DNA from 3 places in the Paenibacillus puldeungensis genome. Region 3 is predicted to be linked to each of the others. Evidence: riboswitches for the same ligand, from Rfam matches in the RefSeq annotation. Region 3 holds a riboswitch; each other region holds the start of a gene.
What was found. Region 3 has a riboswitch for glycine ahead of sdaAB (L-serine ammonia-lyase, iron-sulfur-dependent subunit beta). Riboswitches for the same ligand answer to the same signal wherever they lie in the genome.
Positions count from the first base shown of each region.

Region 1: another riboswitch for glycine. It lies ahead of ACFQ3W_RS08935 (amino acid permease); the one in region 3 lies ahead of sdaAB (L-serine ammonia-lyase, iron-sulfur-dependent subunit beta).
Region 2: another riboswitch for glycine. It lies ahead of gcvT (glycine cleavage system aminomethyltransferase GcvT); the one in region 3 lies ahead of sdaAB (L-serine ammonia-lyase, iron-sulfur-dependent subunit beta).

Region 1 is NZ_JBHTLM010000005.1:76,870-87,442, forward strand. Features, by position in the region: gene ACFQ3W_RS08915 (phosphotransferase enzyme family protein) at 1-509, opposite strand, end outside; gene ACFQ3W_RS08920 (ANT(4')-I family aminoglycoside nucleotidyltransferase) at 798-1,568, shown strand; gene cysK (cysteine synthase A) at 1,681-2,613, opposite strand; gene ACFQ3W_RS08930 (TMEM175 family protein) at 2,786-3,367, opposite strand; gene ACFQ3W_RS08935 (amino acid permease) at 3,475-4,884, opposite strand; glycine riboswitch at 5,045-5,125, opposite strand; gene helD (RNA polymerase recycling motor HelD) at 5,426-7,843, opposite strand; gene ACFQ3W_RS08945 (hypothetical protein) at 8,069-8,275, opposite strand; gene ACFQ3W_RS08950 (histidine kinase N-terminal 7TM domain-containing diguanylate cyclase) at 8,332-10,086, opposite strand; gene ACFQ3W_RS08955 (helix-turn-helix domain-containing protein) at 10,223-10,573, shown strand, end outside.
Region 2 is NZ_JBHTLM010000020.1:64,456-75,028, reverse strand. Features, by position in the region: gene lepB (signal peptidase I) at 1-149, opposite strand, end outside; gene ACFQ3W_RS21230 (LysR family transcriptional regulator) at 383-1,303, shown strand; gene ACFQ3W_RS21225 (carbon-nitrogen family hydrolase) at 1,291-2,139, opposite strand; gene proB (glutamate 5-kinase) at 2,696-3,802, shown strand; gene ACFQ3W_RS21215 (glutamate-5-semialdehyde dehydrogenase) at 3,846-5,093, shown strand; gene proC (pyrroline-5-carboxylate reductase) at 5,125-5,985, shown strand; gene mtnB (methylthioribulose 1-phosphate dehydratase) at 6,046-6,702, shown strand; gene gcvH (glycine cleavage system protein GcvH) at 6,839-7,234, opposite strand; glycine riboswitch at 7,491-7,593, shown strand; glycine riboswitch at 7,597-7,704, shown strand; gene gcvT (glycine cleavage system aminomethyltransferase GcvT) at 7,833-8,960, shown strand; gene gcvPA (aminomethyl-transferring glycine dehydrogenase subunit GcvPA) at 8,975-10,330, shown strand; gene gcvPB (aminomethyl-transferring glycine dehydrogenase subunit GcvPB) at 10,327-10,573, shown strand, end outside.
Region 3 is NZ_JBHTLM010000001.1:432,546-443,118, forward strand. Features, by position in the region: gene ACFQ3W_RS01855 (S8 family serine peptidase) at 1-5,517, opposite strand, end outside; glycine riboswitch at 6,064-6,172, shown strand; gene sdaAB (L-serine ammonia-lyase, iron-sulfur-dependent subunit beta) at 6,387-7,052, shown strand; gene sdaAA (L-serine ammonia-lyase, iron-sulfur-dependent, subunit alpha) at 7,121-8,002, shown strand; gene ACFQ3W_RS01870 (response regulator transcription factor) at 8,419-9,108, shown strand; gene ACFQ3W_RS01875 (sensor histidine kinase) at 9,105-10,136, shown strand; gene ACFQ3W_RS01880 (ABC transporter ATP-binding protein) at 10,245-10,573, shown strand, end outside.

The sequences.
Region 1 (10,573 bases), on a different contig from region 3:
AAAAAGCTATACCGGGGATGGAGAGGCTTATAACCTTTTGATATTTGGTGTAGTTTCCCCAATACTTTACCGCAATTATAATAATATTCGGTAATTGGAGCCCCTTCTCGGTACTGATAGTTATTTTCTACAAGCATTTTTCCCTGGGCCTTTTTAAACAAGCAAATAAAAAAAGTGTGATTATTATGAGTAACCTCTTCCAGTAGATTTCCCTTTCTGGAGCTTATTACATCCGAGACACTTCCTCCATGCTCGAATAAATACCTGACGTATTCAAGTTCACCTAGAAAATCTTCCCGGCTTCTGTCATTTAAGAAGGCGATTCTTATTATTTTTGCCTCGGCGCCCTCTTTCTCGCAGGTATAAACCACATTACGTCCTCCATCATGTGCCTTAACCGGTTTAATATCATAGTCCTCTAATCCGTACAACGCGGATACTAATGGAAGTAAGTGGGCATCACTTATTTTAACAACCTCGTTATGATTAATAATATCTCCTCCAGTCAAACTACCTTGTTATGCATTGATATATAGCTCCTTTCAGCGATCTCTGCCTTATATCGTACCAAAAAATCCCCTTTATACTCCATGGACACTTTATATATAATAAAACACTACCAGAAACGCGGCTCTACACCTTGCTAAAACGAATTTCCATGGGTACAATTTCCATAACAATATCTGATAGGAGGAACTTCCAATGCATCTAAGTAAAGTCCCCCGTTAAGCCCGAGGTCCTCCATCCATGTGTCAGCAGCTCTTTAACCCAAATAAAACAAAGGGAGATGCACGCTAATGCACATGAATGGACCTGTGAATATTACTCGACCCGAAAGACTTCAAACCTGCCACGAAATTGCTTCGAAATTACACGAGGTATACGGAGAAAAAATCCTTGCCATTGGGGTTTACGGCTCTGTTTCCAGAGGTACTGACGGCCCTTTCTCGGACATTGAGATGTTTTGCGTACTACGTGAATCAAGCGAATCCGTAGATTTTAGCTATGAATGGTCGGCGGGGCCTTGGAAAGCAGAAGTGAATGTCTGTAGTGCGGACATTCTCCTTGAAACCGCCGCTACGGTTGAAGGAGACTGGCCATTGACGCATGGGCCATTCTTTACCCAACTAAGCCTGTATGATCCTGAAGGCTTTTTCCTGAAATTAAGTGAAGCTGCCGAATCGCCAATAAAGAAAGATTTCAGGCGGGCAATTCATGAAGTCCTTGTAGGGGAAATGTACGAGTTTATTGGGAAACTAAGAAATGTTAGTTTAGTTGGCCCTCATACCTACTTGCCATATTTGGCAGTGGAGTTTGCCCAATACGGAGCTATGTTAGTCGGGTTACACAACCAAAATCTTTTCTCGACGGGCTCAATGGTTTTACCGGAGGCATTAGAGCTGCCAAGTCGTCCAGAAGGATTCGACAATGTTGCCCGAATGGTTATGTCTGGAGAGTTAGCAGAACCGGCAAGGATCGTTTCAGCTTGTGAAAATTTCTGGACCGGTCTTGTGAAGTGGGCCGCCGAACATGATTACGAAATCAGTACAAAAAGAATCCCATTTTGACACATACTATAAAAAATCATGATTTTAAGAAGTCAAAGACCCCTTTCGACGAGGGGTCTTTACTTTTTGGAGTTTACTTCTGAATAGAAAAAAGCCAGTTGATATGACTCTTTTAAAAAAGGTCCGTTGATAAATACCGTTCCCCAGTATCCGGAAGTAACACGACAATCTTTTTGTTGTGGTTTTCCGGTCTTCTTGCGATTTGGAGTGCGGCAAATACCGCTGCGCCTGAAGATATGCCTACAACCAAACCTTCGCTCCGGGCTAATTGTCTGGCCGTATCATACGCCTCCTCATTTCTTACCTGGAGGATCTCATCGACAACGTCTCTTTTAAAATTATCCGGAACGAACCCGGCGCCAATGCCTTGAATTTTATGTGCTCCCTTTTTCCCTCCCGATAATACAGGAGAATCATACGGCTCAACCGCAATGATTTTTACAGATGGATTTCTTTGTTTAAGTCCTTCACCTACGCCGGAAATGGTACCGCCCGTACCCACCCCAGCAATAAAGATATCCACCTGGCCATCGGTATCTCTCCAAATCTCATCGGCCGTAGTCGTTTTATGGATTTCAGGATTGGCTGGATTTTTAAATTGTTGAGGTATAAACGAATTAGGAGTTTCTGCTGCTAATTCCTCAGCTTTCTTGATCGCACCAGCCATACCTTCATTGGCCGGGGTGAGTACTAATTCGGCTCCAAGTGCAAGCATGAGTTTTCTCCGTTCAATACTAAAGCTCTCGGGTAAAGCAATGATTAATTTATACCCTAAAGCTGCCGCTGCAAATGCGAGACCAACCCCCGTATTACCGCTTGTCGGTTCAATAATTACGGTATCTTGGTTTATAACCCCGCGCTCTTCTGCATCCTTAATCATGGCAAAGCCAATTCTATCTTTTACGCTGCCGGCTGGGTTAAAATACTCTAATTTGGCAATGATCTCCGCGGGGACTTGATTCTTTTCAATAAAGTTTGAGAGTAATAACAAGGGTGTATTCCCAATAAGCTCCGTTAAATTTCTGAAAATTCTACTCACTTTCATCCCTCCGATTCATTAAATCCGACTAAGTTAATCGGCTTTCTATCACAACAATACTACTTATGATAGATAAATACAAATCAAAAGGAAAAAAGATTGGAAATTGCATGGCGAGCTACGAAAAAATGGCCCCCCTTTAAAGGACGGCCATAGATGATTTTGATTCTATTGCTAGTTATGACTTGTTTCTTAACACACGCTCAATCCGCCGATCGGGCACGAACCAGATCACAGCAACCAGCACGAAGATTAAGCAGGAAACCCATGAATTGAGATATGCCACGATGATAGAAATCAGATAGAGCAACATGGAAAGCTTGCCTTTGACGTCCCTGCCCATGACGACCACAAAGTCTGAATCGGAGGAATGCTGTTTTAGAATTTCGTACTGCAGCCGCATATACGAAACAGCCGCTAACAACAACACGATACCGTATAACGCCGCAGGCGTCGCGGAGAAGTTGCTTTCTCCGATCCAAGCCGTAGAAAATGGGATCAGAGATAGCGAGAATAGCAATAACAAATTTATCCACATCAGTTTTCCATTTATGGTACGAACCGTGTGAAGAAGATGATGATGGTTATTCCAATAGATCCCAACATACACAAAGCTGACCGCATAGCTGAGGAACTTGGGCACCAGGCCAACCAACGAACTCCAGCTATGGCCCTCTGGAACTTTCAATTCCAGCACCATAATGGTAATGATAATGGCAAGAACGCCATCGCTGAACGCTTCCATACGATTCGCCTTCAACACATTCATTCCTTTCTTGGAAGGATTTTGGAATGTGTAGCTTTCGACGTAAGTTGTGAAATCCCTTCTTCTACAGCATAAGTTTCTTAGGTAAACGTCAATCTGATTTAATGAATAACCGGGGGCGGGGCATCAACTGATTGTTGCTTCTGCACGGGTACTTTGCTGCTTGCTTCCTTTTTTCTGCGATTCACCGAATACAAGGCAAATAATAGAATGAACCATAGAGGTGTCAGCAATAGGGCAGGACGTGTGTCTTTCGCAAAAAGCATAATGATCAGAATGATAGCAAACAACGCCAGGACAACATAATTAACGAAAGGTGTAAATGGTGCTTTGAATTTAGACGTTGCATGTAATTCCGGCTTTGTTTTCTTATACCGTAAATGGCAAACCAGAACGATACCCCAAACCCAAATGAAACAAATGGCGCTAATGGTGGTCACGATCCCAAAAGCCTGCTCCGGAATAAGCTTACTCAACAGAGCTCCCACGGACAGAACAATCGTCGAGATCAATAACGCATTACTTGGTACATGATTTTTGTTCAGCTTTGCAAAGCTGGATGGGGCCTGATCATTTTTTCCTAAATTATAGAGAATTCGGCTCGTTGAAAACATCCCGCTGTTACAAGCAGATGCGGCGGAGGTTAATACGACAAAGTTAATAATGCCCGCAGCAATTGGAATCCCGACTAAACTAAACGTTTTAACAAAAGGACTTTCTGATGCACTCAGCCCGGTCCATGGGTTAATGCATAACAGCGCGATAATTGCACCCACGTAGAAGAATAGGATTCTTAAAGGAATTTTATTAATCGCCGAGGGGATATTTTTTTCCGGATTGGATGTTTCCGCTGCCGATACACCGACCAACTCCACACCGACAAAGGCAAACACAACCATTTGGAAGGAAAGCAGGAAGCCTGAAATGCCGTTAGGAAATAGTCCGCCATGCCCCCAAATATTTTTAAGCGTAACCGCTCCGGCATCTGTCTTGAATCCAATCACCAGCAAAACAACCCCAATAGCGATCAAGGCAAGAATGGTCACTACCTTAATTAAAGCAAACCAGAATTCCAGTTCCCCAAAATTCTTTACGGTTAAGAGATTGAGTCCCAATAAGACGACTAAGCAGACGATGGCGGGTACCCACTGCGGGATATCAAACCAATACTGCACGTAAACCCCCACTGCAATAACGTCGGCCATCGCCGTCATAATCCAGCAAAACCAATAGGTCCATCCGGTTACGAATGCGGCCCGCGGTCCAAGATAGTCTTCGGCAATATCTGTAAAGGATTGATAACCTGCTTTAGATAGCAGAAGTTCTCCAAGCGCTCTCATCACGAAAAAAACGGCGATCCCTATAATTAAATAAGCGAAGATGATGGATGGTCCTGCCTGTTGTATAGCTTTCCCTGATCCTAAAAATAGTCCGGTACCAATGGTACCTCCAATCGCTATAAGCTGAACATGCCGATTTTCTAACTCCCTCTTTAACTCTTGTTGTGCCAAGCCTAGCTCCCCCTTAAATCATTTAATTTTTCATGTGAAACAATGAACTTAATAAAAGCCAATAAAAAAAGAGATTGGATGCGCTCCAATCTCCTGGTCATAAAGAATAATAAATAATAAATGGTATTCTAACGATTGCCAGAATAGCAAATAAATTATTCAGTACCCTCCTGTCCTTTTGCCTGAGATTGTGAACCCTTCGGCGCCGCGATTTTCCCGCGGTCTCTCCAGAAGCTGCTCCTGCTATAGTGTGATCCATAGCGATCATAGCTGCTAAGTATTAAGTTTTGATTGGTGATCAACTTTCAATTTTTTTCAATACTAATCCTAGTTAAATGTTTTGTCAACGACAATTAATTCCACTAAGCTCGAAGCTCGCCGAAGTAATTCTGGTATGGGCTAACCCTTGCCAGCACCTCGTCTACCTTGTGCATACGTTCCTCCAGGCTTCCCCGGAGCGTTATATAGGGAATCCGCCGCTCTTTCAAACCCGCAATAATTTGCTACTGGTTGTCTGCCTATAGCACAGCGCCTTAATGACTCACTGTCTTACCTCATACAAAGACGTATCCAACACCTCAATGAATCGCGTCCATTCTCCTGTTGCGTATAGCAGCAGCCGATGCATCGCACGCGTGCATGCCGTATAAAAGAGTTTGCGCTCACTTTCCCGATGATACATCCGAGAAGAAGCATCATAGATCAGAACGGCGTCGAATTCAACGCCCTTCGCGAGATACGCGGGAATGACCAGCGTCCCCTTCTCGAAGGTAGGCGTCTGTTTCGTAACAAGCCGCAAGGGAGGGCATCCCTGTGCGATCAAGAGGTCGTAGGCTTCGCTGCTTTCGGCGGCCGTTTTCGTGATGACGGCGATGGAGGCATAGCCTGCCGCTTGCAGAGCCGCGAGATCCTCTGCGATTCGCGCTACCAGCTGCTCATCACTGCCCGCCTTGGAGAGGAGCGGCTTCTTCCCGCTTCTTTCGAAGGGCACGATCTCCTTGCCGCCTGGCAGGAGCGACTTCGTAAACTCCACGATCTCGCGGGTCGATCGATAACTGCGGACAAGACGAATCAGTCTGGTGTCCGACTCGCCGTAAAGCCGGATGAGCGGCGAATCAGCCCCGTATAGCTCCGTAGCCTGCGTGAAGATGGCCTGCCCGAAATCGCCGAGTACTGTCATACGCGCTCGAGGGAACAGCTTTTTCAGAAATTCATATTGAAACATCGAATAGTCCTGACCCTCATCGATGAAGATATGCCGCACCTCCGTATTCGTCCGAACGCCCTCGATGAGCTCTTTTAAATACAAGAAAGGTGTCGCATCCTCATAAAATAGTTCAAGCTGGCCTAGCTTACCTTTGGTTTGCTCGCAAATGTCCGGCCAATGCTCCGGAACCTCGGTTTCCTTCGTCATTGCCACATAATCGTCCTTATTGCCGAACAGCTGGGCGTACAGTCCAACCATATCCAGGAACAACATCTTCTTCACGCTTCGCTTGAGCGGCTTAAAATGTTCCCTCACGATCATACGGCGCAGCAGTTCTTCTTCCCGTTCTGCATAATCGAAGTCGCCTTCGTCCCGCCGGCTCTTGCCCTGCAGGAGCTCTTGAACCTCTTCATATTGTTCGGCGAAGTCAAAGACACCTCTCTCCTTGTGCAGCTCTTTATAGGCGGCAGCATACTGCTCCTTGTCGAGGTAATTCATCTCCTCCTGCACCCAGACCTCCTCCCGCTCCTTGCGCTCCAGCCGGGCCACTTCCTTTAGCAGCCACTCTTGCAGCATGGCCACGCGATTGGCCAAACGGATCGAACGGTCATAACCGTAAAACTGGGCTTCCATTTGTTGTACAGTGATCAAATCGCGGTCCCGAAAGCGGATGCTGTTAAATCGCATGCCCTCCTGTCCTAACCACTCCGCATAATTCCGAAGAGCTTGAAGAAACGCTACGGATGCTTTATATTCAATCCCATTCAACCGGGCTTCATACTCTCGCGTGGATTGTTCTGTCAGCACGTATTCGATTTGATCGAACGGGTCCTCCGGGCGAAGTGCCGTTCCAAGCCCGTACTCAAGATATTCCTGAAAGGTCGTCTGCTGCATATTTTCCTCACCGAGCTCGGGAAGAACGGTGGATACATAGCTGTTGAACATCGGATTCGGCGAGAAAAGAACGATTTGGTCAGCCTTGAGCCGCTCCCGGTGTTTGTACAGCAAGTACGCCACCCGCTGCAGCGCCGCAGAGGTCTTCCCGCTGCCGGCCGCCCCTTGTACAATGAGCATCCGGCTGTTGTCATCGCGAATAATGGCATTTTGCTCTTTTTGGATGGTCGCCACGATGCTCTTCATCTGAGAGTCCCCACCCCTGCCGAGCACCTGCTGCAGCAATTCGTCGCCGATCGTTAAGCTCGTGTCAAACACGTTTTGAAGCTCGCCCTCACGGATCTGGTATTGTCGTTTCAACTCCATCGTCCCTGAAACGCGTCCACCCGGCGTATCATACACGGCTGCTCCCGGAGAATAGTCGTAGTACATGCTCGCAATAGGCGTCCGCCAGTCATAAATGAGAAAATTCATGCCATCCGAGTCAACGAAAGAAGATACGCCGATGTAAACCTGCTCGCTGAACCCCAGACCATCCTCAAGGAAGTCGATACGCCCGAAATAGGGGGACTGTAGCAGGCGGTTCATGCTTTTCCATTGCTGCATACGCAGCCGATAGCTGCGCTCCCGTTCCGACAGCAAGGCCTCTTGCTGCTTAATACTGTAGAAGGTCTCCTCAAAATCCTCGTCAGTGCTCGTGTTAACGGTCACTTCTTCCCAGAATCGCTTACGGATATCCCCCGCCTGATTCCGCAGTCCGTCCACCTCCGGCTCGAGCTCGGCGATTCTCGCTTGCAGCTTCTCTATCACCTGATCCAGCCGCTCCTGTTCTTGCTTCCAATCCTTCTCGTTGATCATTTTCCTGAACACGCTCCATCCCGTTAAATTCTGAAGAAAAATGAACGTTTGACAAATCGCAATGCCATGTGGTATGATTATAGTGAAGATAAGATAGGTAAATTATAACATTTTCCAAAAAATCACGGTGGTTTTCTAATAATACCACAATGTTTCTTTATGCGCAATTTTTTTTAATGGCAATTAAACCCGGCCAATTGGCCGGGTTTTTATTTTATATGCTGTTTATGATTTACGCTTCAATGGCTTATACCACACTTTGGGCCACTCATGCTCCTTGCCCGCCGTCTTTTCGAGCAATCGCTTATCAACGGAAGGATTCCTCCGGTTCAGCGTACTTCGTTCCACCAGGCTCAACTTGGGCTGATAGGAAATTTCGGAACTTGCATATTCCTGCCCTAGTATTTTGTCGTAGGTATTCTGTAAGAGCATTTCTTTCTCGTATGGGGTATTCGCATTTAAATCCGGTTTGGATAAGAGAATGGTAGTCAGGTTAGGTCTGCACATTCGACTCGATTGCGTCCATTTTGCTTGGCTTGATAAAGTGCCTTATCTACGGCAGCAAATAGTTGGTTTAAGTACCCTTCCAGATCGTCCGGTTCCTGCTCATGATCAAAATCCTCAATGGATATAATCCCCATGCTTATCGTTATGGAGACTGGTTCAACCTCATGCTCTACTAAAATGCGGTTCGACTCTACCGAAAATCTCACTCGTTCCGCTAATTGGGTGGCTAACTGGCGCTTTGTATGCGGCAGGTAGATCATGAATTCCTCTCCACCGTACCTGGTTAAAATATCGGTGCTTCGAATGGCATGTTTGACGGTTTGAGCCGTACTATAAAGAACCTGATCCCCTACGACATGTCCATAGCGGTCATTAATCGCTTTAAAGAAATCAATATCAAAGAGTATAAGCGAGAACGGGGTTCTATATTGAATATTTGTGATCACTTCATGTGGCAACAGCTGGGTCAAATAACGGCGATTGTAGCAGTTCGTCAGGCTGTCCGTAAGCGCCATTTCTTTCAATTTCTGATTGGCTACGGATAACTCATTACGAATGCTATCCAGTGATTGATTTCGTTCTTGAAGAATTTTATTCTGCTGATTCACTTCGTTGACAAGATAGCGCTCTTGTGAAATATCCTGAAATGTAATTGTTCGGCCGATTTGCATCAGGTAAGAATCAACAATTGGAGAAACCTGTAGTATAAAATGATGTGCTATATCCCGCTCAATGATGATTTCAATTTGAGCGGAAGTATTTTCCTTGTGATTGTAATGATTCAGAAAGCCTCTACTATTTCCATCTACACGAACAGACCCCAGAAACTTCTCCATGTCAAAATGCTCGCCGAGCTTTAAATCTACAAAGAAACGTAAAGCTTTGTTGACTTCTATAATGGATTCATTCTCGTCCAAGACAAGTATTCCATATGGAATCGTATTGATCACATCCTCATGAGCAATGGAAACAAGATCAAAAACATTGTACCTTTTTATTACGATGACGAAGAATAGAGCAGAAATGAAAATCCCCAAGGAAGTCAAGCCTGGAATGATCGGTAGCCACTTACTTAGGACAACATTAAGAAGCAGGTCACTTAGAGCAAAAGTGGTCAGTACAAATATGCCCCAAAGCGTTAGTTTCACTTGTTTTTTTATGGTTAGTAAGGTTTTGGAAGAATTCAATGCCCGTATCAAAAAGTAGAGGGAAGCAAAAAAGTAGCCTAATAGAATAGCGATGACAACCCAAAACCAAGGGCCATATGCTCTATTTATGTAATCCCCTTGCAGCGGATAAACAAATAAGTTAAACGGATTTATGATCACGCCAGTTGCTGCAGTAAGAGCTGGTATAAACATTAGAAAGAGCCTCTTTTTTCCTAGTCCATCCGTATTTCCGGTTAGAAACATGGTAAGAAGCAGCCAACCGCCCCCGAGCAGAGAGAGTGAGAGAAAAGACAGGTTCACATAAAAAAGCTGTAATTGAGAATCACGTGTCACTTCTACAGCAAATTGGCAAAGTGGCCAAAGCATCATAAAAAAATGGAATAAGAAGTAAACCTTACGCAGGTTTGTAATCGTAACGGTAGCAAATACATATACAAATAAAATGAATAATAGGAGGAATAAATAGAGGTCATACCCTACTGATAAACTCACAATTTTTCTCCTTTTTGCTTCGACTACTGCGATATTGTTGAAAATTTTAGGGAAACAAATTTTATTATACAGCAAAAGGATGTTAGCTAGTTAAAATACATTTTGTAACTGATAAGCTCATCCATTTAACCAGGCGGTCATTGAGGGTTTTTTCAACAAAAAGTACAATGCAATTGACTAGTCGAAATGATAAATAGGGGAGGTTCATCCATTGAACATAGAGATAGGCAGTAAAATAAAAGCACTACGTTTGCAGAAAGAAATGACTCAGGAAGCGCTCGCTGCAAAGCTGAATATGTCGTCCCAAGCTATATCCAAGTGGGAAAACAATGTAACTATGCCTGATATACAACTGCTTCCTAGGCTATCCGTCACTTTAGGTGTCACCATTGATGAGCTGTTTGCATTAACCGATGATACCCATTTAGAACGGATTGAAAATATGATTTACAACGAACATTTCATTTCAAAAGATGATTATCACTATGCTGAACAATTTCTTAAAGAGAAGCTAAATGATGACGGAAAAAGAGCCCAATGCCTCACATTGCTAGCCGAATTG
Region 2 (10,573 bases), on a different contig from region 3:
ATTCGTTGATTGTTGTTTAATGTCGGCTCCATGGAATAACCATCAACCTTATAGGGTTGAATAATAAAAATGCCAATAACGATGCTAAGTAAAAAGCCCAGAACAATTGATGCACCCCAGCCGCTTATCTCTTTCACCCATTTTTTCAAGCGAAAAACCTCCAGCACTTGTCGTTTGTCTATTATTATACCGGGACGAGACATCGTAAGACAAATTTTTCATGTTTGGCCTCAGACGATCGTATGAAGATGAATTATGTGAGGGATCGCCCTATATGCTGTATACTGTTCATAGGCAAGCCCTATAAGAAAATACATTCTCCTACCATCGCTTTATCATTTTTTCGAACGCAAAATATACTCTCCCGCAAAGGAGTCGAATTATGGAACTTAGACAGCTTCAATACACACTGCAAATTGCCGAGGAAAGAAATTTCTCCCGTGCGGCCGACAAACTGCATATCGCCCAGCCCTCACTAAGCCAGCAGCTATCCAAGCTGGAGCAAGAGCTCGGCGTAAAATTGTTTCAGCGCAATACGAGCACGGTAGAGCTCACGCACGCTGGGGCCAGCTTTATCGAACACGCCCAAAAAATTATGGATGCCGTAGCGCAGCTCCGTCAGGAAATGGACGACATCTCCCAACTGCGGGCTGGCCGCGTCGTCGTCGGAAGCATGCCGATTACCGGCTCTCACCTTCTGCCGTATGTCCTGCCCGCATTTAAGGACGCATACCCGAATATTGAAATCACTTTGCTGGAAGACACCTCGCTGAATTTGGAAAAGCTGACGGCCGGCGGCGGAACCGACCTTAGCCTGCTTTCCTTGCCGCTTCAAGAGCCTACACTGACCTGTGTACCGATCGGAGAAGAGCCGATCGATCTGGCGGTTCCCCCGAATCACCGGCTGGCCTCCCCAGAAGCATCAACAGACGGAGTTTTACTGGAGCAGCTAAAGGATGAGCCTTTTATCGTCCTCAAGAAAGGCCAGGGATTCCGTAAAATAACCGTAGATTTATGTCACGGAGCCGGATTTGAGCCGAACATTGTGTTTGAGAGCAACAATATCGAAACCGTCCAATCCCTCGTTGCTGCGGGGATGGGGATCACCCTGGTTCCGCGTTTTATCGCCCGTGCGAAACGCAGCGAGCTGATCCCGATTTATGTTCCGCTTACGGCCCCCGTTCCTAGCCGGACACTGGTGATCGCCTATCGCAAAGGGCGTTATCTGTCTAAAGCGGCAGAAGCCTTTATCGAAACGTTTAAAGTCATTATGGAGCAGCGAAAGTCGATCTACAGCTCATAAAGCGATGGCCTGCGATCAGTGAACACCGGAATTTGGTTTCGAACCCTGTCTACGAGGGATAGATCGATTTCGCCGGAGATAATTCCCTCCTCTTCGCCACCTTCGGCTACAATTTCGCCCCATGGGTCAATGATCATCGAATGGCCGAAAAAAGAATCGCTGCCGCTTGTGCCGATCCGATTGCAGCCTATGACATACATTTGGTTCTCGATGGCCCGGGCCATAAGCAGTGTTCGCCAGTGATGGAGCCGAGGATGCGGCCACTCGGCCGCCACAATGAGCAGCTTGGCTCCTTTTAGCGCGAGGCTGCGCGCTAGCTCCGGAAAGCGGATATCGTAACAAATCGCTGCACCAGCCGTAACTCCGCCCAGATCAAACGTTACTTTTTGATCTCCTGGAGTTAAGTGCTTCTCCTCCTCCATTAAGCGAAATAAATGGATTTTGGAGTAGCTGCCGAGCTCCTCGCCTAGGCGATTAAAAAGGAGCATCGTATTGTACACTTTTCCGCTGCGTTTCTCGGCGACCGACCCGCCAACGACATAAACACCATGCCGCTTCGCAAAGGTAGAGAGCCAAGTGCGACTCTCCTCGCCTTCCGGATCAGCAAGCTTATCGATCGTTTGTAGGGCATAACCGGTGTTCCACAGTTCCGGCAAGACGATTAGATCAGGCTTTTCAGCGGAGGAGACCGCCTGCTCCATGAGCCGTTCAAATTTTTCACGGTTTTTCTTCGGCTCTCCGAGTATGATGTCGCTTTGAACTAAGGCTATTCTAGAAATATCCGCTTTTCGCTCGAACGATGAATTAGTCAGTAGATTGATTTTCTGATCGGTCATCGCTTGAATTCCACCCTCCCTCGAGAAATCGAAACCGTCGTCGCAGTACATAGTTCATATCTACGTGGCTATATTCTGAATCCATCATAGCGGGCCCTTTGTTAATTCCGCAACCAATTCACTTTTTGTTCCAGAAAGAAAATATATCATGCGTATGGTGGGGGTTTCGTGAACAAAATTAGTCCAATTTTACGGGGTTTCTTTTGCAAACCTGTGAAACGCGTGTTATTCTAACATTAATTAATGACAATGATTATATTCGTTAAGCCATAAACGCTAGGACGGGACCAGTACGAAAGTTTAGCGGCGCTCAGAGAGTAAATTCCTTAGGCTGAAAGAATTTACAAGCTTGCCCTTTCCGAACCCTATCCCCGAGCGGCCGGATACAAGCCGGACAGCGCCCCTGTTACCGGGCATTCAAGTCGGATGATAACCTCATCAATAAAGGTGGTACCGCGGAAGTTAAACTTTCGTCCTTTGCATGCAAAGGCGGAGGTTTTTTTATTTTTAAGTCAGTTTTTCTAAAGAAGATATTTATGCGTTAGGAGTGGTCTCGATGCTGCGTCGTATCGTCGTAAAAATTGGAAGCAGTTCGCTGACTTCGTCGGAAGGAGGACTGAATCGGGATGCGGTTCAATATTATGCAAATGAACTAGCCAATCTCATGAAGGCTGATCTGCAGCTGCTGCTTGTCACTTCTGGAGCGGTTGCGGCCGGTTTCCGCGAAATCGGATACCCCGAACGTCCGAAGCTGCTTCATGAGAAGCAAGCGGCTGCAGCCGTAGGGCAGGCACTGCTTATGCAGAACTATCGTGAAGCACTGGCCGAACACGGCATATCCGCGGCGCAGGTGCTGCTCACCCGTTCCGATTTTCAGAACCGCAAGCGAACTGGGAACGCTAGTATGGCTATCGAAGAGTTGCTGCGGCAAAACGTGCTGCCTATCATCAATGAGAACGACACCGTTTCTATAGACGAGTTGAAATTCGGCGACAATGATACCCTGTCAGCTCTCGTTGCAAATCTCATCAAAGCTGATCATCTGATTATTTTGACGGACATGGACGGACTCTACACCAAAGATCCGCGTATTGATCCATCTGCTAGCCGGATTAACCGCGTAACCGAAATCACTAGCGACATCTATGCTATTGCCGGAGGAGCCGGCTCTTCCGTCGGTACCGGAGGCATGCGCTCCAAAATTGATGCTGCTAAAGTCGCTTCTTTAGGAGGCGTTCCGGTCTTTGTAGGCAAGGTTGATCAACCCGGTGAGCTACGTGCAGCCCTTCTGGGGGACGGGCGGGGCACCTATTTTGAAGCTCACGGCGCTGCTCTCCCGCGCAAGAAACAGTGGCTTGGCTTCTTCTCCACTCCATTTGGAACGCTCACCGTAGACGCTGGCGCCGAGGAGGCGCTGATTCACGGAGGCCGAAGCCTCCTGCCGGTTGGCGTCAAGCAAACGACCGGACACTTCCACACGGGTGATGTGGTGGAGGTCGTGAATAAAGCTGGTGAAGTCCTTGGCCGGGGGATTGTTAATTATGATGCCGACCAGATGTCAGACATTCTGGGCCTGCCTAGCACCGAGGTCATTAAAAAAATGGAGTCGGTGCACCGACTGGAAGTCATTCACCGCGATGAATGGATTTCATTAAAAGCTTAGTCATCCAAAAACCATCATCAAAAAAACAAGGAGGTTCTAAGACATGAGTGAAGTGAGACACAAAGCCGAGCTTGCCGGAAAGGTCGTATCTGTGCTGAATAATTTGACGACCGAGCAAAAAAATGAGGCTCTATTAGCCGTAGCAAAAGCGCTTGAGAGCGGTTGTTCAGAAATCATCGCCGCTAATGAGGAGGACCTGCAGCGCGGACGGGAGAACGGAACTTCTCTTTCTCTGCTCGATCGCTTGGCCTTAAACCCCGAACGAATCAAAGGTATCGCAGAAGGGCTGAGGCAAATCGCCGATTTGCCTGATCCGGTCGGAGATGTGCTCGAAACCATTGACCGCCCGAACGGGCTGCACATTGTAAAGCGTCGTGTGCCGCTTGGCGTAATCGGCATCGTGTACGAAGCGCGTCCGAACGTGACTGTGGACGCGATGGGGCTTTGCCTCAAAACCGGTAACGCCGTCGTGCTACGCGGAGGCTCCTCTGCTCTTTCCTCCAATCGTAAAATCATTGAGATCATTCATCAGGCGCTGGCAGCTACCGCTATCCCGCAGAATGCCGTACAGCTGATCGAGGACCCCAGCCGCGCTTCCGTCGATGAAATGCTCAAGCTGAATGGCCTGCTTGACGTCGTTATCCCACGCGGCGGCAGCTCGCTGATTCAGAATGTTGTGCAAAATGCCACCGTTCCGGTAATTGAAACCGGCGCCGGCATTTGCCATACGTTTCTCGATGCTTCCGCACAGCCGAGAATGGCTACCTCCATTTCGCTGAACGCCAAAGTACAGCGTCCTTCGGTTTGCAATGCGATGGAGACGCTGCTCGTGCACAAGGACTTTGCGGCTCAGCATTTTACCGACTTGGCAAACCGATTTAAGGAGTCAGGCGTTGAATTAAGAGGCTGCGAAGCTACGAGACAGCTCGTACCTTGGGCTGTTCCAGCAAGCGATGAGGACTATGCCACGGAGTACAACGACTATATCCTGAACGTCAAAATCGTTAACGATCTGGATGAGGCGATCGCACATATTCGCCGCTTCGGCACAAAGCACTCCGAATGCATCGTCACGGAGGACACGGGGAATGCGGAACGCTTCCAGCGAGAGGTCGATGCAGCCGCCGTATACCACAACGCCTCTACCCGCTTTACGGATGGCTTTGAGTTTGGCTTTGGCGCAGAGATCGGCATCAGTACGCAAAAGCTGCATGCCCGGGGTCCGATGGGGCTGCCGGCTCTGACCTCTAGCAAATATATCATACAAGGTAACGGACAAATTCGGCAGTAGACGTCTGCCAATACACCAGGAGGTTTTTGCAATGAATTTAAACCATTCTCTGACCGCTTCAAAAATATGCTTTTATGGCGCCGGTTCCATGGCGGAAGCGATCGTCCGCGGGCTCATCCATAAACAAGTGGCCAGTCCGGATCATATTGCCATGCTCAACCGCTCAAGCCAGGAACGGCTCGTTTACTTGTCGGACCGTTATGGCGTTATGACCGCCAATCACGAAGAATCCAAACGCTCGTACCTGCAAGGCGCCTCCATTATCGTACTCGCTATGAAGCCGAAGGACGCGGGCGAAGCGCTAACTCAGCTAGGTCCACTGCTTCAAGAAGGACAACTCATCATTTCGATGGTTGCCGGGCTTTCGATTTCTACTATTCAAGCGCTGCTTGGCGTTAAAGCCCCAATTGCTCGAACCATGCCGAATACGTCGTGCTCGATCGGTCAGGGGGCAACCGGCATCTCCTTCTCAGAAGAAGTAACTGAAGCTGAAAGAGCCCAAACGTTATCGATGTTTGAGGCAGTAGGAACCGTAAGTGTCATTCCGGAAGAACAAATGGAAATCTTAACCGGTATTTCCGGCTGCGGTCCCGCTTATATTTACTATATGATGGAAGCGATGATCGCCGCAGGCGTCGACGGCGGACTCACACCTGAGCAAGCAAGGGATCTGACGGTACAGACTGTACTCGGCGCCGCCTGCATGATGACGGAAACCGGCGAGGAGCCGTCCAAGCTGCGCGCCGACATTACATCGCCGAACGGATCAACCCAGGCTGCGCTGGAGGTGCTTAATCAGGGGCGTTTCCTGGAGCTCGTTCAAGCTGCGGTGCACCGTGCTACGGAACGCTCGCACGAAATGGGCAATGACGTGAAGGAAGCCCTGAAATAACATGATATTTATGATCAAAAATAATTAGCGATTGAGTGCACAAAAAGGAGGACCCCGCACATGACGTTTGCGGACATCCGTTGGGAGGAAAAGCAAACAGCTCTTGCGGAGCTGCGAGCCATGAATGACCAGTTGGCCAAACTCGGCTGGTTTCCGGGCTCGAGCGGAAATCTGTCAGTCCGGGTTGGCAGTTTTACCCCGAATGAGTTCTATTTTGCGGTCAACTCTCGTGTGAAGGACAGATCGCCCATTTCGGCGGAAAGCTATCTGTTCGTAGATGCTGCAGGGAATCCTTGTGAAGCGACCGACCTGGAGCCTTGCTCTGAAACGCCTGTTCATGCGAAAATCTATCGAATGACCGGCTGCGGTGCGGTTTATCATGTCCATACGGTTTTTAATCATGTGCTTAGTGATTATTACAGTGACGAAGGCTATGTTGCAGTACAGGGTAACGAGCTAACCAGGGATTTCTGTACAGGTATTGTTGGGGAATCCGAGCAGTTACGTATTCCTATACTCCCTAATAGCGTGGACATATCATCGATCACTAAACAAATCCCCGGGGCACTAAACCTGGATGTCCCTTGCTTTTTGATGCGAAATCACGGTATTTACGTTTGGGGAAAAACAGCGTTGGAGACAAAACACCGACTTGAGGCTTTTGAGTTTATTTTCGAGGTGCTATACCGTTCTCTGCTGCTCCCTCCCAAACGTTAAGCCAAATAGTGAACAGGAAAACCGCTGAAGAGGGAATCTCTTCAGCGGTTTTTTACTATGTTTTGTCGTCTATAGCTTGGACTTAAATGTTATTGTGCTGCTATTTGAGAGAAACTAGTCTGCGCGTACCAACATATCATTTTTCGATAAACTCCGCATACCCCTTCGCATCCAGCAACTTGGCAAATGCGGCATTTGGGTCTTCCTTAAGCCGAATCCGAACCATCCAGCCACCGTCGTACGGCTCCTCATTCACAAGCTCGGGGGCCGACTCCAGTTTCCCGTTAATTTCGAGCACCGTTCCGCCGACCGGCGTAAACAAATCAGCCACCGTCTTGACCGACTCGATTGTCCCGATGCCATCCTCCGCTTCTACTTCCTGCCCCAGATCCGGCAACTCAACGAATACAATATCACCAAGCCGGTGTTGGGCTATGTCGGAAATGCCGATTTTTACCGTACCATCGCCTAAATCAAGCACCCATTCATGCTCCTCACTGTACCAAACATTCTCCCTAATAACGCTAGCCACGCCAGTCTCCTCCTCTTTTCGGGTGGTAATCCGAATTATTAAATACAGGTAGAATATGAAATGTCTGACTATAAGAGAACTTCCACGTTCAGATTATTCCAAATCTAGCTATCATGTCAATATTATTAACACTAATCCTAGATTCGGTATCATGTAAACGCTGCCTTTAATACATCTTAAAAATAATAAAAATTTTTATGATAACTTTATTGACATATTCACGGGATTTGGGTATTAATGGATGTGTAGTCAGCGGTTGAGGGCAGAGGGAGAGATTACGGAGCACCGCACTGTAACGCCGAAGGAGCAAGCCGCACACCCGCGGTGAATCTCTCAGGCAAAAGGACTTCTGCCGGACGCATCTCTGGAGAGAATTCGCAATCCCGCGAATCACCCAAGGGGAAACCTGTGTTTTTCACACCTTATGCCGAGCACCTATACAGGGTAACTCTCAGGTACCAAGGACAGAGCCCGAGAAAATCCGCATGTTTTAAACATGCACGATATTTTCTTTGGCCTGTTTTTTTATGCTCAAATTTAGCTGGTAAACAAAGAAAATTCAAAACGGCCCATTAGCGGCTACACTTGAGGTGATCCAATGTCTGACCACAATCTGCAAAAAACGCCGCTCTATCCCCTCTACCATCAATACGAGGGTGTTCGCTGCATCGATTTCGGCGGCTGGGAGCTGCCGGTACAGTTCAGCGGTATTCAGAAAGAGCACGAAGCCACCCGCGAGCGAGCCGCGCTGTTTGACGTATCGCATATGGGCGAATTTTACTGCACCGGTCCGGAGGCGAAGAGCTTTTTGCAGCGAATGACGACCAATGACGTAACGTTGCTTGAACCTGGAAAAGCTCAGTATACACTGCTTTGTTACCCGAATGGCGGCGTCGTTGACGACCTGCTAGTCTATAAGCTGGCCGAAGCCGAGTTCATGCTTGTCGTCAATGCCTCCAACATCGACAAGGATTGGGCGTGGCTGCAGCAGCACCTTCCCGAATCGGGCGTAGAGCTGCGTAATGCCTCTGATGATACTGCCTTACTCGCTTTGCAAGGGCCGCACGCTGCAGCCATTCTATCGAACGTGTGCAATGCCGATCTGACAGGCTTAAAGCCCTTCCGTTTCCTGCCTCAAGCCAATGTTGGAGGCATTTCGCTTCTCCTCTCCCGAACCGGTTACACCGGGGAAGACGGGTTCGAAATGTACTTGAACGCGGTGGATGCCCCGGCGCTTTGGGATGTACTGATGAAGGCCGGAGAAAGCTTCGAACTCGTTCCCGCAGGCCTTGGCGCAAGAGATACGCTGCGCTTTGAGGCCGCGCTTCCCTTGTACGGCCAAGAACTATCCCAGAGTATTACTCCGCTGGAGGCGGGTCTAGATCGATTTGTGAAGTGGATTAAGGGTGATTTTGTGGGACGTACGGCCCTTTGGGAGATGCATGAACAAGGCTTGCCCCGCAAAATGGTGGGGCTTGAAATGCTTGACCGCGGTATTCCCCGCACCCATTACCCTGTTATTGCCGGGGAGACACAAATTACTATTGGTGAAATAACAACTGGTACACAGTCCCCTACGCTTAAAAAAAGTTTGGGCATGGCGCTGATCGATAGCTCCTTTGCAGAGATGGGTACGGAGCTGGAGGTTGAAATCCGTGGCAAACGACTCAAAGCCAAGGTTGTGCCGCTGCCATTCTATCGTCGAAACTCATCCGCCAAGCGGTGAAAGGAGCCAATATTATGTTGAAGCACCGTTATCTACCTCTGACCGAACAGGATCGCGAGGAAATGCTGGCTGTAATTGGCGTGGATTCCGTGGATGCGCTGTTTAAGGACATACCGGATGATCTGCGCTACCAAGGAACACTCCCGGTGTCTCCGCAGCTTGACGAATACGCACTAACTCGGCATATGTCCATACTGGCCGCACGGAATGCCGATACGGACCGTTATGTCAGCTTTTTGGGCGCAGGCATTTATGACCATCATATTCCTTCCGTTATAGGGCATGTCACCTCCAGATCGGAATTTTATACGGCCTATACTCCCTACCAGCCGGAAATCAGCCAAGGCGAGCTTCAGGCAATCTTCGAATTTCAGTCGTACATTTGTGAGCTGACAGGGCTAAAAGTAGCCAATGCCAGCATGTATGACGGGGCAACGGCGATCGCCGAGGCAGGATCGCTTGCAGCATCCGCGACCCGGCGCAAGAAGCTGGTCGTCTCCCGAACCGTTCACCCCGAGGCCAGACAGGTGCTGGCAACCTATGCACACGGCCTGAACCTTGACATTGTAGAGGTTGGCTGGTCTGAGGGCGTGACGGACATTGAGGCGCTTACGGCTGCGGTCACGAAAGATACCGCAGCCGTTCTGGTACAAAACCCTAACTTCTTCGGTGCAATTGAAGACATTGAAGGCATGGCGAAGCTGATTCATGAACACGGCGGCCTCATGATCGTCAGCAGCAACCCGCTTTCGTTAGGGCTCCTTGAAGCTCCCGGTAAACTTGGCGCTGATATCGTCGTCGGTGATGCGCAGCCGCTCGGCATCTCACCTTCATTTGGCGGCCCTACCTGTGGATTTTTCGCCGTATCCGAGGCGTATATGCGCCGAATTCCCGGGCGAATCGTCGGGCAAACCGTCGATCGAAACGGCAAGCGCGGCTTCGTGCTGACGCTGCAGGCGCGTGAGCAGCATATTCGGCGCGAGAAGGCGACCTCCAACATTTGCTCTAATCAGGCTCTACTGGCGTTAACCGCCTCGGTCTATATGTCTGTTATGGGCAAGCAAGGCATGGCTGAGGTAGCTGAGCTCAATTTGCAGAAATGCCACTACGCCAAGGAACGCTTGGCCTCCATTCCGGGAGTAAGCCTTGCGTTTGATGCACCTGTTTTTAATGAATTCGTGATTCACCTCCCCGAAAATACCGATATGAAGAAGCTGCAAACAAGACTTCTGGAAGCAGGATTTATTGGCGGTTATGAGCTTGGCCGTAGCTACTCGGAGCTTTCCGCTCATATGCTGGTGGCTGTCACCGAAAAACGAACGAAAGCGGAGATTGACCAATTCGCAAGCCTATTGGAGGAATCGTTATGAATGAAATGAACGGAGCTAAAGAAGATAGCCTGCTGATTTTTGAACGAAGCCGCCCGGGCAGGATTGCCTATTCTCTTCCGGAATGCGACGTTCCTGTCGTTCCTAAGGAGCAGCTGATACCAGCCGGCCGGCTGCGCGGCGAAGCCCCCGCCTTCCCCGAGGTTTACGAAGTCGATGTAATTCGCCATTATACCGGTCTGTCGCGCCGTAATTTCGGCGTAGACAACGGCTTTTACCCGCTCG
Region 3 (10,573 bases):
GGCGGTGCTTACAGCGCCGTCATCGTCCGTTACCGTCAGCGTAACGGTGTACGAACCGATATTATCGAAACGATGCTTCACTTTGGCGCCGGAATCGCTATCGCCATCACCGAAATCCCAGCGGTAGCTGACGATCGTTCCGTCTTGGTCAGAAGAACGTCTGGCGTCAAATTCGATATTCTTTTTCTTTTTGCCTTGGTTATCCGCTTTTATGATAGCTGTAGGGGCTACATTTTTATCACCCGGATCAGTTCCAGGATCTCCGCCCGGTGCGGTTACAAACAAGCGTCCTGGAGCTTCAAGCTCCGCCTTATTGCCAGCTTCATCTTGAACGGTGACAACGATCAACCCACCGTCAAGCACGAGGGAAGCAGGCGTCGGATAGGTTCCTTCATAGTGACCCGGAGCCGTTTCAGTCATTGGAATGCCATTTCCACGGCCTCCTGTCAAAGACAATGGTAATTCAATCCGGAATGCTGCTGTGAGTCCAGGCAGACTGTCAAAGGACACTTTGAGCTGCTCTCCTGCGGTTAATCGAACATCCTCGGCAGGAGTCAGGTTCGTAATTGCCGGAAGCTCCTGATCTACATAAACGGCGCGGGTTACCGTCGTTTCGTTGCCAGCTTCGTCCGTAGCGGTGACGGCGATGTGGTTCTCACCGGCACTCACAAGCAGACGATAAGCAAAGGAACCGCCACTTCCCAGTGTTACCTGCTGGCCGTTTACGGTTAGCGAGCGTAGGAACTCGTCGGAAGTAGTACCCGTTACGTTAACAACCTCGGAATTTGTACGGGTTCCGTCCACCGGTGTAATTACTTCCAGCGTAGGTGCCACGTTATCAAGCTTAACCGTGATCGGCAGAGAGCGATCGGATGCTTTGCCGTTAACGAGGATCTCAACGCTCAGTTCATTTACACCAGCATGAAGCTCGGTTGGAATGCTGAACTGTCCGTTCTGCACGGTGCCCGTCCCGGCCGCTTCCGTTCCATTGTAGAGCTTCACGGTAGCGTCATTTGCCGGTGATGTTCCTGTAACCGTGATATTCGTTTGATTCGTTACCGAGCCGGACTTCGGAGAAGTAATCACCGGGGCACCGACTGGATAACGCACTACGGCGCGAATCATGAAGTTGCCTTCTTCTTTAGCTGTCAGGCTCCAAACACCGCTGGCGCGTTGCCAGCTCCGAAGCGCATTTGTACCATTGGTATCAGTGGCCAGACCAGGTGCCGCTGTGCCAGCTTGAGTCTGAATGTAGACGATATAGAAATCGCCTTTAACTGTTACAGGCTCCGGCAATTCAACCGTCGTCCATTGATTGTTGCGAAGCGCTGTGCCATTGAACGGACCGGCTAGCTGGCGTCCTGGCGACCCATCTGGACCGGATGCATCAAATACGGCGTATTGGAAAGCAGTGCCACCTGGTACAGGCCATTCCGTGTTCCAGAACCGGAACGACGCGCCTGTTACTTGGGAAGCCTCGGACTCAGGCGTCATACGAACCGCCCAGGCATTGTTAGCAGCATTGAAGGAGAAAGCATTCTCCGGCGTGCCGTCATCGTATCCGATTTCACCCGGGAAACCGATGAACGGTTTAAGCTGAACCGGGGTTTCTGCTGTGCCATTCCCCGGAACGGTCACTGTCAGCGTTTTGCCGTAATAATCTTTGGCAGCCACGGACAAGGTGTATGTTCCTTCCAGCACCTCCAGCGTAAAGGAGCCGTCTGCACCGCTTTGTTTAGGAGCAATGGTGGCGTCCTCAACGACAGTGACGGTTGCTCCTGCAATGGGTTCACCGCTGCGTTCATCGGTGATGGTTCCGACAATTTGGCCTTTTGGAATTGCCTGTAAGTTAAAGTTAGCTTTTGTATTCACCTTGTCAGAAATAGTGACTGGAAGCGTCTGCGGATAATAGCCATAAGCTTCCGCTTTCAGCGTGAAGTTCCCAGCTGCATGGTTCAGGCTGTAGCGACCTGTAGCTGGATCGGTTTTTACGGAACGTCCCGTTTCGAGGACGGTAACGGTGGCGCTGGCCGGCAGACTGCTGACTCCGATATCATCGGTTTTTGCTGTCGTATCTACCGCTTCGTTAAATTCGCTTTTGCTCGTTTGGGTCAGCTTGAATGCAGGGCCTTGCTCGGCCGGTTTCGATTTGTTTACATCGATTTCGGTGATCATATTCTTGGTAACTGCCTTCTGCGGTGCACTTGCGTTCAGTACTTGAACATTATCGATGTACCAGCCCGCTTTAACCACGCTGCTATCGGAGGTTAAACGGAAACGAACCTGCACTTGCTTTCCGGCATAAGCATCCAGATTGTAATAAACAGGGCTCCATTGTTTGCCGTTTGTGCTATGCGAGAATTTCCCGAGCTCGGTCCAAGTAGCGCCGCCATCAGAGGTCAGTTCCACATATCCATAATCATAACCGCCTTCAATTTCAAACCATTGGTCGAAGGCCAGAGTGACGTTGTTTGCTGTCGCCAGATTGATGACCGGGGACACTAAAGAATAATTTGCGCTGCCCTCGTACGTACCATCGAGGTCCGTTCCCCACACATTCGTTCCGGAGACCGCATTGCTTGGACCTGGGGCTTTAGGAACTCCACGTTCCCATTCATCTTTTGTTCCGCTATGTGTCCAGCCGTTGTCGCTGTCACCTTCAAAGTCATCACTGAACAAGCTGGCAGGTCGCGAGATTGTAAGTGCGACTTCTCTGGATTTCGCGCTTTCGTTGCCGCTATAATCCGTAGCCGTTACTGCATAATGATACGTTGTATCGTTTTGCGTATTTGCATCCGTTAAGGTAGTTGCTGTAGTCGTTCCGATTGCTTCGTAACCCGATCCGGAAGTTGTGGAGCGATATACGGTATACTGCTTCACATCTTCATCGGCGGACGGAGACCAGGACAGAACCGCACTGCCGGCAAAGTTGACAGACCCGGTCAAATCTCCGGGAGCCGCCGGGGCAACCGCATCTGGAGCTTGCAGTGTGATATCGTCAAGGTACCAGCCAGCTTTTTGAACCGAATTGTCGCTAGTCAAATTGAATTGTACATACACGCGCTGGCCAGCAAATGGTCGCAAATCAATGTACTGCGTTTTCCAACCCTCACTCGTTCCTGTGAAGGTGGCATAAGGAGTAAAGGCGTATTGACTGCTTTCTGAGGCGATATACACTGTGCCTTTATCGACATTGTTTTCCAAGTCGTACCATTGTTTGAAGGAGAGCAAAGCTCCTTTCGGACTGTTGGTTAAATCAATCGGCGGTGCAAGCAAGAAGGAATTAGCCGCAGAGGAATAAGTGCCGGTAAGGTTGGTGGCGAACACCTTCTCGCCGGAATGGGCGCTTCCCGGTCCGCTAACCGGTTTGCCCCATGCCCAGGTATTGCCGGTGCCTCCAGTAGTGAAACCGGTGCTGTCCGTTTCAAAGTTTTGTGTGTAGCCAGGCTTTACTCCAGATGAAACCTCCAAGGAGTAAGGTTTGCTATCAAAGCCGTTGTTTCCAAAATCATTGACTCGAATGTAATATTCAAGCCCTGTGGTGCTTAACAGGAACGCAGGAACAGTAGCTTCATAGATACCGTCTTTGCTCGTGCCTGAAACCCGTTTTGTCGGTAAAAGTAGATAATGGCTGTTTCCTTTTTCACGAGCGTAAAACTCTACAGAAGTCACCGCAACGTCGTCGCTCACATGAGCGGTAAGCGTTACGTCAAAGCCTTCATAAACGAAAGCTGGGGAGGTATGCTCGAGTACGGGTTCTTGTAAATCTTCTCCGGCGGTAACTACTTTTCCTGAAACGGTGCCTAAGCCTTGAAGCACGGAGCTCACCGCATCAAAGGCATTGATGATGCCGTGGCCATAACCGTTGTTTGGCGAATTCGGATATTGCGAATCGGTACGCGGCGTAGCCGTGCTAGAAATAATGTCCTCTAATTGATCTACAGTCAAGGAGCTGTTGGCCTGCAGCAGTAGCGCCGCTAGTGCGGTTGTATGCGGGCCGGCCATCGAGGTGCCATTCCAACCGCCTTCATAGATCCCGCCTGGAACGGAGGAACGGATGTTCACACCGGGAGCGGAAACCTCCGGCTTGGTTTCGTTATACGGCGATGGACCGCGAAGAGAGAAATCAGCCAGGTTTCGGTTAATATCGGTCGCGCCTGTGGCATACGATTCGGGATAGTTGGCCGGATTGGCTACGGAGCCGGGACCTCCCGGATTATTCTCATCCACGTTGCCTGCCGAGAATTCAGGAAAAATCTGTGCGTCTCTCCAGGCTTGAACGACGGGGCGATACCATTCGTCAAGTCCTGGCCCCCCACCCCAGGAGTTGTTGACGACATCGGGAGCGAGCTCCGGATGGAGGTTCCCGTTTTTGTCAACCGGGGCCAGCAACCATTGACCGCCGTCCAAAATGATAGCATCGGTCGTGGACGGGTTGAAAATGCGAACTGCAATCCATTTTGCACCGGGCGCTACGCCGATTTGGTTCGAACCGTTTGGTTCTGAACCAACCATAGTTCCCATGGTGTGCGTACCGTGTCCATGGGTGTCGGCCGGCAGCGAAGCGTGGCTGTGCGGATCATACCAGCTTAATTCGGGGTTAACAACATTGCCCGAGGCATCAAACCCGCGCCATTTGGCTCGTAAAGCCGGATGTGTATATTCGACGCCTGTATCGAGATTGGCAACCACAATTCCCGTTCCGTCAATGCCTTTTGACCACACCTCAGGGGCATTGATTTGGGCAATGTTCCACTCGATGCTGTTTGGTTTGGTAACAGCAGGGGCTGAGCCGGCAGCATCTTTCGCTCCGGACTTGTCAGCGGCCGGCGGAGTACTCGGCGTGATCGCCGGGGCTGCAGTGGAGCCGGTCGAAGGAGTTACGGCAGGTTTTGCCGCAGAGCCTGCGGTAGGGGCTACAACGGCAGGGCCTGCCGCACGGGTTGCCGTACCCGATTTTGCTGTGCTTTTATCGATTTCTACCTTATGCAAAAACCGTTCTTCGTTCGGTAAAATTTTCTCTACCTCAGGAAGCAGTGCGATTTGGTCAAGCACCTCTTTCGTGCTTGTCACCGCCATGGCATTTACAATAAAGTAGCTTTTGTATTCTTTTACATCCCCTGATTTTTTCGCCTGCTGTAAGTATTGATCCAAGGAAGATTGCGAACTGGATGCCGTCTCGCGCAAGGCGCTAATGACAGAAGTTCGAGCGTTAAGCTTAGCGGCTGCCGGGGTCACTTTCTCTAGCTTAGCTTTTTGCAGCGAAGCTTTGGCTACAGAAGCCGTATTGGCTTGTTCCTTCATTTTGACGAGATAGGTCACATACTCATCCTGCTTGAACTGCTTCGTTAGCTTGGGATCAATTTTGGCTCCGGCGAGTTGAGGCGAACTTGATTTTAGGCTGATTTTGCCTGAAGAACCGGCGTTGTCGGCATAGGTCGCGGGGGCGAAGGTAAGCACAAGGAGGATCGACATACCGAGTGAGAAACGTTTGCGGAATCGACTAAGATTAATCAACTTTTCCACTCCCTTTACTGGGTTTGATGTTACCTTGAATACATCCTCTTGTGACACAACCCGAATCATTTAACGTTTAATCCGGGCCCTTTCAGGGGAACAAAGCCTTGCGTTATGCTTTTTGCAACCACCTCCTTTAAAGGGTATAGTAAACAGTGTGTAGTTTAGATTTATGTTAAGAGATGAACTGACATGGTGGCAGGGAGTTAGAATAAACATGCAATGGACTGGGTAGTGGATCCAAGATGGCATTCAACTTAACATTGAAAACAACCGGATGGCGATCGAGGTACATGTAGTAAAAGGTTACATGGAGTGAACCTTATTTTCTATAAATCATAAAATAAGGGAGAATATGGAGTTTATAGAATCAGTATATATTGTAAAATTATATTAACAAGTAGCAATTTATGAAAAATATACATTTATTCTCATAAAAATAGGCCATAAGGACCAATATTTTGTGTGTTTAATAAATATATGGTGTTAGCTATATTGACATTTGACCTATTTCATTTTACATTATCATCAAAATGATAAATGCGAATGAGGATTGTGGGAGAGTCCGCACGGCAGGTGTGGCACCGAAGGAGCAAAGGGTCGATTTTGCAAATCGACAGATGAATCTCTCAGGTACAAGGACCATGATCTGACGCCACTCTGGAGAGAGCGATTAGCCACCCAAGAGGTACATGTCCGGGTAGATTCAGGACATTAAACTTTCAGGTAACGGGGACAGAGAAAGGGGCAACATGCCTTTTCTCGTCCCTTTTTTGTGTCAGTTTAGATGAACCTTTGGCTGTAAGGTATGCTGAGGGTATTTTATTCACATAACGTATATTAGTAATGAACAACCGGGAGAGATGACGATGCGATTCAAAAATGTGTTTTCAATTATTGGACCAGCGATGATTGGACCTTCCAGCTCGCATACCGCTGGTGCGGTGCGGATCGGACGGTTTGCCAGACAGTTGCTCGCAGAGACGCCGACTAAAGCGCAAATATGCTTTTACGGTTCGTTTGCCGAGACGTATAAAGGGCATGGAACCGATTTGGCTGTCGTTGGAGGGATTTTGGATTATGCAACGGATGATGAAAGAATCCGCAATTCTTTGGAAATGGCAGAGGAGCTAGGGGTAGACGTTCATTTTTCAACAGGCGTTGTTGCTGGCGCGCATCCGAACACCGTGAAGATCACTCTATTTGCGGGTGAAAAGCGGGTAGAAGTGACGGGGGCGTCCATCGGTGGCGGAACGATCGTAATTCGAAGTATTGACGACTTTGAGGTAAAATGTTCGGGAGAATTGCCGACGCTCGTCATTTCTCACGCGGACCGGCAGGGCGTGCTGGCAGGGATTACCGCACTTTTTAGTCGGGAGAATGTCAATATAGGTTACATCATCACCGATCGAAAAGGGAGAACTGGGGAGGCGTTGACCGTCGTGGAGGCGGACATGGTCATTCCGGAGTCGTTAGTTGGAGCGGTCAGCTCGCTGGCTCATGTAAGCCGGGTTGTCATGATTAATCTCACCTGATTTACAGGTTAAGGTACAGAAATACGGCTAAGTTTTTGGTTTGACATTGATGAAAGGAGCGAATCCAGATGCGGTTTCGCAATTTACAAGAGCTAATCGACTTGTGCGACAAGGAGTCCAAGACGATCTCGCAAATCATGCTGCAGGATCAAGCGGAGGAAACGGGTCAATCGATTAATGAGATCATGGCCGCGATGACAGAATATTATCAAATCATGAAGACGGCGGTACACAAAGGCCTGACCGAAAATATCACGTCGACCAGCGGATTAACAGGGGGCGATGCGAAAAAGGTGGAGGAATACCGCCGGAACGCGGAGCCGTCGGTGGGCGATATCGCCTGTCAGGCTATGGCGTACGCCCTGTCGGTATCTGAGGTAAACGCCTCGATGGGGCGGATCGTCGCCACGCCGACCGCAGGCTCCTGCGGCATCATCCCGGGCGCTTTCGTCAGCGCCCAAGAGCGCTTTGGTTGGGACGATGAGCATATGGTTCACGGCTTATTCTGCGCCGGAGCCATCGGTTATGTGATTGCCAACAATTCCTTCATTTCCGGAGCAGAAGGCGGCTGCCAGGCGGAAGTTGGCTCGGCGATCGGCATGGCTGCCGGAGCGATGGTGGAGCTGCGCGAGGGAACGCCGGAACAAGCGGTTCATGCGGTTGGGCTGGCGCTCAAAAATACGCTTGGTCTTATCTGCGATCCGGTTGGCGGCTTGGTCGAAATTCCCTGCATCGTACGCAACGGGTTCGGGGCAGTGAATGCGCTCGCTGCCGCCGACATGGCGCTGGCCGGCGTGCGGAGTGCTATTCCGTCCGACGAGGTCATCGACGTGATGCTTGAGGTAGGCTCCGCCATGCCAAGCCGGCATCGGGAGACTGCACAGGGCGGACTGGCTCAAACGCCGACCGGCCGTAAAATCATGAAAGAGCTGAGAGAGCGGAAAAAGTAAACCTTATAATAATTTAGACACTCTAATTGCTCTATCAGATGGCCCTCTTTTTTTCAAAAGAGGGCCAATTTTTTTAACCTCCTAGAATGTATAATTTCTATAATCGTCAATCGTCGAAGTTACTAATTGCATTTTGTACAGCTAAACATGGGCATACCCGGAGTCTGCAGCATTTAGGTGCAGAAAGTGCAGCTAAAAGAAGCAAAATAACCCCCTCAAGCCGAATTGACCCGTTTTAGCTGTAGGTAATGCAGTTAAAAAACCAAAGTCCGGAATTTTCCCGGAAATAGCTGTACGAAATACATTTAGTTTGTAGATGTTATAAGATCCAAAGTAACGAATCTATTACTCTATCAAAGCCTAATTAGGTATAATGATTCCGATTGAGCAGTTGCTTGGAAGGAAGGTCGGCATACATGACAACTATTCTTATTGTCGAAGACGATATCAGTTTGAATAAAGGAATTGCCCTGACTCTGGCCCAGGACGGGATTACGATTGAGCAGGTCTATGACCTGGCCTCAGCCGAGAATAGATTCAATGCAGGAGGCATCGATTTGGTTGTCCTTGACATCAATTTACCGGATGGGAGCGGCCTTGATTTTTGCGAAAAGATACGGAGGGTGTCCAGAGTCCCTGTTATTTTTTTGACGGCCAATGATTTGGAATCGGATATTGTCATGGGGTTTGAGCTTGGGGGAGACGACTATATTACTAAACCGTTCAGTTTAATGGTGCTGCGGTCCCGGGTGATGGCCGTGCTGCGCCGGAGCGATCCTTCCCATGAAGACAAGCTGACGATTGGCTCGATGACATTTGACTTTGGCAAGATGGAATTTCGCAAGCAGGGACAAAGCATCAATTTGAGCAAAACCGAACAGAAGCTGCTCAAGATGCTGGTGAGCAACCGGGGGCAAATTTTGACGAGAGAGCAGCTCATTAATGCGGTGTGGGTGAATGAGGCCGATTTTGTGGAGGAGAACGCATTAACCGTGACTGTAAAAAGACTGCGTGCCAAGATTGAAGATGATCCGTCAGCACCAAATTATATCAAAACCGTTTACGGCTTGGGTTATATTTGGGCCGAGGAAGGGCCTTGCCAATGAGAAAAGACGGCAATCTTAGCTATAATCGATTTCTCGTCATTAATGCGGCTATATTCTTCGTGCTAGTTGTCGTATATTCCGGGATTATGCTGTATATGACCGCCTATGATAGTAAAGCTGCGTGGATTTCCTTCGCGTTTATCGTCGTATCAGGATTGCTCGGCGGAGCTATGTTTTGGATGCTGAAGCGAAAGATCGGACACATGATCGAGACGGTGGACCATATAGTCGATGGGGCGATTAGCGGGGAGCAGCGACTTACGGGGTATACGGAGACAAACATTTCATCTCTCGAGAATAAGGTGATTCGGTACATCAATCTGGCTAAAACACGTGAAACGAGCATGGGGGCCGAAAAAAGCAAAATCAAGGCGCTGATTTCAGATATCTCCCATCAAACGAAAACGCCGCTTTCCAATATCATTTTGTACAGTGGACTGCTTGAGGAAGGTCCGCTTCAGAACGAGGAAGCCCGTCAATATGCTGCGCAGATCAAAGCGCAATCTGTAAAGCTAGATTGGCTAATTCAATCGCTGATCAAAATGTCTCGCTTGGAAACGGGCGTAATTTCGACCCATGCCGTCAAGCTGCCGATCATTCGCACCATTACGGGAGCACTGTCCCAAGTTTACAGCAAGGCGGAGCGGAAAGGGATCGATATTAGCATTTCATGTGAGGAAAGTCTTCAGGCGAATCATGATCCGAAGTGGACCGGAGAGGCGCTGGTGAATCTGCTGGAGAACGCTGTGAAGTACAGTGAAACCGGAGGTAGGATTCGAATTGCGGCTCAGGCGGGTGAAATATTCATACGTATCGATATTGCCGATACTGGCATCGGGATCGACGAAAGCGAATGGAACGATATTTTTAAGCGTTTCTACCGGAGCAAGCAGGCGGCAAAGTATGATGGCGTTGGCATAGGGCTGTATTTGACCCGGGAAATCATTACCGCTCAAGGGGGATACATTAAAGTTTCCTCCAAGATAGGAGAAGGATCGGTGTTTTCCGTGTTTTTGCCAGCAATTTAAGGAATGTGTCAGAAGTGTTATTATTCGGACACCGGGATGTCAGATTGGTTTGCTACATTAGGTCTGTACAAGAGGTACAGACTTTTTATTTTTTGGGAGGTGGGCTTCATGCCGATCCTGCAAATCGAGAATTTGAAGAAATATTATGGGCGAGACGAAGCTGTTGTTAAGGCGCTGGATGGGGTTTCCCTAAATGTGGAGCAGGGTGAATTCGTTGCGATAGTCGGGACGAGCGGGAGTGGAAAAAGCACCCTGCTACATATGCTGGGCGGGCTCGATCGGGCGACGGAAGGCAAGGTGTATGTGGACGGAAATGATATTTTCAGCATGAATGATGAAAAGCTGACGATTTTTCGCCGCAGATCGGTCGGTTTCGTATTTCAAAGCTACAATCTGATCCCGATTCTTAATGTTTATGAAAATATCGTGCTCCCCAT